One region of the Streptomyces sp. NPDC046821 genome, then DNA from elsewhere that is predicted to be linked to it. Evidence: riboswitches for the same ligand, from Rfam matches in the RefSeq annotation. Region 1 holds a riboswitch; the other holds the start of a gene.
What was found. A riboswitch is a leader RNA that binds a small molecule or an ion and turns the genes downstream of it on or off. The one in region 1 is predicted to bind cyclic di-AMP.
Positions count from the first base shown of each region.

Region 2: linked by a shared signal. The riboswitch ahead of ABZ893_RS16985 (transglycosylase family protein) and the one ahead of ABZ893_RS24475 (NlpC/P60 family protein) in region 1 are both predicted to bind cyclic di-AMP.

Region 1 covers NZ_JBEYYB010000012.1:27,779-30,981, forward strand. The annotation lists gene pcrA (DNA helicase PcrA) at 1-1,576, opposite strand, end outside; cyclic di-AMP (ydaO/yuaA leader) riboswitch at 1,830-1,993, shown strand; gene ABZ893_RS24475 (NlpC/P60 family protein) at 2,002-3,203, shown strand, end outside.
Region 2 covers NZ_JBEYYB010000007.1:425,336-428,538, forward strand. The annotation lists gene ABZ893_RS16980 (transglycosylase family protein) at 123-1,133, shown strand; cyclic di-AMP (ydaO/yuaA leader) riboswitch at 1,258-1,474, shown strand; gene ABZ893_RS16985 (transglycosylase family protein) at 1,479-2,174, shown strand; gene eno (phosphopyruvate hydratase) at 2,533-3,203, shown strand, end outside.

The sequences.
Region 1 (3,203 bases):
GCGGGAAAGAGATCTTCTCGCGCTGGGAGAGCGCGTCGATCATGGCCTCGGCGCGGTCACCGATGCCGCGCTTCGGCACGTTGAGAATGCGGCGCAGCGGGACGGAGTCCTCCGGGTTGGAGAGCACCCGCAGGTAGGCCAGGACGTCCCTGACCTCCTTGCGCTCGTAGAAGCGCACTCCGCCGACGACCTTGTAGGGCAGGCCGACGCGGATGAAGATCTCTTCGAAGACACGGGACTGCGCGTTCGTCCGGTAGAAGACGGCGACGTCGCCCGCCTTGGCGTCGCCCGCGTCCGTGAGCCGGTCGATCTCGTCGGCGACGAACTGCGCCTCGTCGTGCTCGGTGTCGGCGACATAGCCGGTGATCTGCGCGCCTGCGCCCGCGTTCGTCCACAGGTTCTTGGGGCGGCGGGACTCGTTCCGCTCGATGACCGCGTTGGCCGCGGAGAGGATCGTCTGCGTCGAGCGGTAGTTCTGCTCCAGGAGGATCGTCGTCGCGTCCGGGTAGTCCTCCTCGAACTGGAGGATGTTCCGGATGGTGGCGCCGCGGAAGGCGTAGATCGACTGGTCGGCGTCACCCACGACGCACAGCTCGGCCGGGCCGAGGTCGTCCGCGCGCGGCGGCACGTCGAGACCCGCCTCCACCTCCTCGTCGTGGGCGGCGGCGGTGCCGACGAGCTCACGCACCAGGGAGTACTGCGCGTGGTTCGTGTCCTGGTACTCGTCGACCAGGACGTGGCGGAAGCGGCGGTGGTAGTGCTCGGCGACGTCCGGGAACGCACGCAGCAGGTTGACCGTCGTCATGATCAGGTCGTCGAAGTCCAGCGCGTTCGCCTCGCGGAGGCGGGACTGGTACATCGCGTAGGCCTGGGCAAGCGTCTTCTCGAAGCCGTCCGCCGCCTGGGCGGCGAAGTCCTCCTCGTCGATCAGCTCGTTCTTCAGATTTGAGATCTTGGCGCTGAAGGACTTCGGCGGGAACTTCTTCGGGTCGAGGTCCAGGTCGCGGCAGACGAGGGCCATCAGGCGCTTGCTGTCGGCGGCGTCGTAGATCGAGAACGACGACGTGAAGCCCAGCCGCTTGGACTCGCGGCGCAGGATGCGGACGCAGGCGCTGTGGAACGTGGACACCCACATCGCGTTCGCCCGCGGGCCGACCAGGGCCTCGACGCGCTCCTTCATCTCGCCCGCGGCCTTGTTCGTGAACGTGATCGCGAGGATCTGGCCGGGGTGCACACCGCGCTCGGCGAGGAGGTGGGCGATGCGGTGCGTGAGCACGCGGGTCTTGCCCGAGCCGGCGCCAGCCACGATGAGCAGCGGGGAGCCGCCGTGGACGACGGCCGCCCTCTGGTTCTCGTTCAGCCCGTCGAGGAGCGCGGCCGGGTCGAGCGCCGGGCGGGGGGCGCCGCCGCGGTAGTACTCGTCTCTGGCCGGAGGCGCGTCGAACTTCCCGTCGAACAGGTCGTCCGGAACGTGCTCCGGAGCCATGTCGTCCTCGGGCGGCGGCGGGGGATGCTCCTCGTGGGCTTTCGAAGCCGTGAGGTCCGCCAGGAAGCTGTCGTCAAAGAGGCTGCTCATCGCTCTCCGAGTCTAGGCCGCCCCACTGACACCCACGGCCGCCCCGGAAATTTGGCCCCGCCTTCCCGGGACGGGCACGCCACGAAGTGCGGGAATCACCCTGCGTGACCGTTACCTCCGGTCACCAAGAAGATTTCCGAAGGTCACGAAAATGTATCGGGCATATCGAACATCAACCTTCACAGCAGCCACACGAGTTGGCTACGGTGCTCCGCGGGCCGCCCGTCCCCCCGCCGGCAACCGCGCCGCGAGCGGGTCGCCCCCGCTGAGTTCAGTACGCCGAGAGGCATGGAACCGGGGACCCAGGACTTTTGGGGTGAATCGGCCGACGACCCGTCAGGGCACGGCCGTAGGGCAGCCTTCCGAATCTTCGCCCGAACCCGTCAGCTAACCCGGTAAGCGGTCACGGGAAGGAGTCCCACCCCTTGGCGTCGCACCGCAAACCGCGGACAGCCAGTCCCCGTACGGCCCCCGTCCTCGGCATCACGACGGCCGCCCTCACCTCGATAGCGCTGCTCTCGCAGACGGCGAACGCGGCGCCCTCCGCTCCGCCGAAGCCGAGCCTGGAAGAGGTCCAGAAGAAGGTCGACACGCTCTACCACCAGGCGGGCGTGGCCACGGAGAAGTACAACGCCGCCAAGGAGCGCACGGCCACGCAGCAGCAGCGCGTCGGTCACCTGCTCGACGACGTCGCCAAGCGGACCGACAAGCTCAACAAGGCCCGCCAGGAGCTCGGCACCTTCGCCGCGGCCCAGTACCGCACGGGCGCCGTGTCCGACACGGCGACGCTGCTCCTCGCCGACAACCCGCAGGACTACTTCGACCAGGACCATCTGATGGGCAGGCTCACCAGCCGTCAGAAGAAGGCCGTCGACGACTACCAGGCGGAGCAGGTCGCCACCACGAAGAAGCGCACGGAGGCGACCAAGAGCCTGGAGACGCTGACCAGTTCGCAGGCCACGCTCCGGAGCTCCAAGAAGGAAGTCCAGCAGAAGCTCGGTGACGCGCGCGACCTCCTCTCGAAGCTGACCGCCGAGGAGAAGGCGCGGCTCGCGGCGATCGAGAAACAGAAGCAGGAGGAGGCCCGCAAGAAGCAGGAGGCTCTCGCCCGCCAGCAGGCGGCGGCCGAGGCCAAGCGCAAGGCGGCGGAAGAGGCCAAGCAGAAGGCTGCCGCGGGCTCCGGTTCCGGTTCCGGTTCCGGTTCCGGTTCCGGATCGAGCACGGGTTCGGGCACGAGCACCGGCTCCGGAGGCAGCAGCACCGGAAGCACCGGGTCCGGCTACGCGACCAAGGCCGCGAAGGTGATCAGCTTCGCCGAGGCCCAGATCGGCAAGCCGTACGTGTGGGGCGCCACGGGCCCCGGCTCGTACGACTGCTCGGGCCTCACGCAGGCCGCGTGGCGGTCGGCCGGGATCTCGCTGCCGCGCACCACCTGGGACCAGGTCAACGTCGGCAAGACGGTCAGCACGACCGACGCCCAGCCCGGTGACCTGGTGTTCTTCTACAACGACATCAGCCACGTCGGCATCTACATCGGCGGCGGCAAGATGATCCACGCACCGAAGCCGGGCGCGAGCGTCCGCGTCGAGTCGATCTACTACATGCCGATCCACAGCGTGGTGCGCCC
Region 2 (3,203 bases), on a different contig from region 1:
GTCAGGACTGTGACTTTTACGTGATCTCTGCTGCATCCGCTTGTGACAAGCGTTCGAGTGCGGCTACGTTCACGAGTCACCGCGGCACCATCCGTCGCGATAGTCACCCGAAAGGCGTCTCCATGCTCTCCGGGAACGGTCGTCACCGTCGCCCCCGCCAGGCTCCCGCGATCGTCGTCGCGGCGGGAGTGACCGGATCGGCCCTCGCGATTCCACTGCTCGCGGCCACCAACGCGAGCGCCGCGTCCTCGGCGACCTGGGACAAGCTCGCCGAGTGCGAGAGCGGCGGCTCCTGGAGCGCCGACCCGGGCAACGGGTACTACGGCGGGCTCCAGTTCTCGCAGGAGATGTGGGAGAAGTACGGCGGTCTCGACTTCGCCCCGCGCGCCGACCAGGCCAGCCGTTCGCAGCAGATCGCCGTCGCCGAGAAGGTTCTCGACGACCAGGGCCCGCGTGCGTGGCCGGTGTGCTCGGTGACGTCGGGGCTCACGACGGACGAGGCGCCGCCGAACGTCGACCCCGGGGTGGCGCTGCCGACCCCGTCGGTGTCCGTCGGCGATTCCGGGAGCGGTGACGCGGCGAAGGGTGGCGACAGTGCCACTCCGTCCGGCGCGGCGACCTCGGACGCGAAGAGCGGCTCCGGTGGCTCTCATGGGAAGAATTCCGACAAGTCCGGCGATAAAGCCAGTAACGCCTCGGATGGCTCCCAGGGTGACAAGTCCGGCCAGGACGGGGCGACTTCGACCCCGGAGGCTCCGTGGGTCTCGTCGACCCCGTCGCTCCCGTCGGCCTCGGCGACCCCCTCGACGCCCACCCCCGACGCCTCGCCCGCCTCCGGCCGCCACCGCGGCGACGCGGCCGCCGACGAGACCAAAGCCCCCTCACGCACCGCCGACAGCTCCGGCCGGCACGCCTCGCGCGGCGGAGAAAGCGCCCGCGCGGGGTCGAATACGGACGAAGGCACATACACCGTGCGCCCGGGTGACAACCTGTGGGACATCGCGGACGCCCATGACGTGCGCGGTGGATGGTCCGCGCTGTACGCGGAGAACAAGAAGACGGTCGGCTCCGACCCGAACCTCATCCTTCCTGGTCAGAGTCTGGATCTTGGGCTCGAATCGGGCGAAAAGTAGCGGCAGTTCGGGCTTAATGTCCGCTTTCGCGACAATGAGAGATGGATCTCAAAGACCCTGATCGTCTTTGAAATCCGGGCGATTCACTGCTTACGGTCAGGACCGCTCGCCACAGCGGGCCCCGTCGGATGTCACGCCGAATCCTGCCAATGTCCGAACGGGAACAGTCGTCGCGTAAGCGCCGTGGGCAGGAGCGGGGGACCCAAGGTAAGCGCCGGTCCCGGCCGTTGAGAGACGGCCGGAGGACCGGCTTGGGGTGAAGTCGCACGCAAGTCGTGCGACCGGGCACTCATCCGGCCCGAACCCGACAGCTCACCTCGTAGGCGTCGGTGAGGGGATCTCTCCATGCTGTTTTCCAAGGGCAAGCACCGTCGTCCGTCCAAGGCCGTCCGCGTCGCCACGCTGGCCGGCGTCGCCGGTGCCGCCGTCGCCGTTCCGCTGATGGGTGCCACCGGCGCCTCCGCCGCCACCACCTCCGAGTGGGACGCGGTCGCACAGTGTGAGTCCGGCGGCAACTGGTCGATCAACACGGGCAACGGCTACTACGGCGGCGTGCAGTTCTCCGCGTCCACCTGGGCCGCGTACGGCGGCACCGCCTACGCCTCCCGCGCCGACCTGGCCTCCAAGTCGCAGCAGATAGCCGTCGCAGAGAAGGTCCTGGCCAGCCAGGGCAAGGGTGCCTGGCCGACCTGTGGTGTGGGCCTGTCCGGCGCCTCCACGTCCAACTCCGCTCCGGCCCCCGCGAAGCCGCAGGCCCAGCCGCAGCAGCAGGAGCGCACCCAGCAGCCGACCACCCGCAGCCAGGAGCGCGTGAAGCCCGCCGCCCCGAAGCAGGAGTCGAAGAAGACCGTCCAGACCCCGACCGGCAAGACGGTCAAGAAGGGTGACGGCGAGTACAAGGTCAAGTCCGGCGACACCCTCAGCAAGATCGCCCAGGCCCACCACGTCAAGGGCGGCTGGGACAAGCTCTTCAAGCTGAACAAGGACATCGTCGACAACGCCGACCTGATCTTCCCGGGCCAGCAGCTCCACCTCAAGTAAGAAGCCTCTACAAAAGAGGCCTCTGCCAAGAAGCCTCTGCAGTAATAAAGAGGTGAGACGCGGGTACCGGCCTCCGGCGGACCGCCGGTACCGCGTCTTTGTCCCTCAAGAACTCCCCGCCCCGGGTGCGCCTCCCCCGTCGCACCCGGGGCGGGGTTCTGGCTTTGTGGAGGCCTGTGGGGGACCGCGCTTTCGCCCGTCGTCCGCCGGAGCTTTTTGTTCCGTTGGGAAACAATTCGCTCTCGGTTTTGTCCACGGGGCGGGCCACAGGGCGGCGCCGGCCCCGGAGCCGGTTAGGCTCGTGTTGCCGGACCGAGCGGCCCGGCGTAGTTGCGTCACATCCCATAAGGAGATGCTCGTGCCGTCCATCGACGTCGTCGTAGCCCGGGAAATCCTGGACTCCCGAGGCAACCCCACGGTCGAGGTCGAGGTCGGCCTCGACGACGGCAGCACCGGTCGTGCCGCTGTCCCGTCCGGTGCCTCCACCGGTGCGTTCGAGGCCATCGAGCTTCGCGACGGTGACCCGAACCGTTACCAGGGCAAGGGTGTCGAGAAGGCCGTCCTCGCCGTCATCGAGCAGATCGGCCCGGAGCTCGTCGGCTACGACGCCACCGAGCAGCGCCTGATCGACCAGGCGATGTTCGACCTGGACGCCACCGACAACAAGGGCTCCCTCGGCGCCAACGCCATCCTCGGCGTCTCGCTCGCCGTCGCGCACGCCGCGTCCGAGGCCAGCGACCTGCCGCTGTTCCGCTACCTCGGCGGTCCGAACGCGCACCTGCTGCCCGTCCCGATGATGAACATCCTGAACGGTGGGTCGCACGCCGACTCCAACGTCGACATCCAGGAGTTCATGATCGCCCCGATCGGCGCGGAGTCCTTCTCCGAGGCGCTGCGCTGGGGCACCGAGGTCTACCACACCCTCAAGAAGGTCCTGAAGAGCAAGGGTCTGGCCACGGGCCTCGGTGACGAGGGCGGCTTCGCCCCGAACCTCGGCTCGAACCGTGAGGCCCTCGACCTGATCCTCGA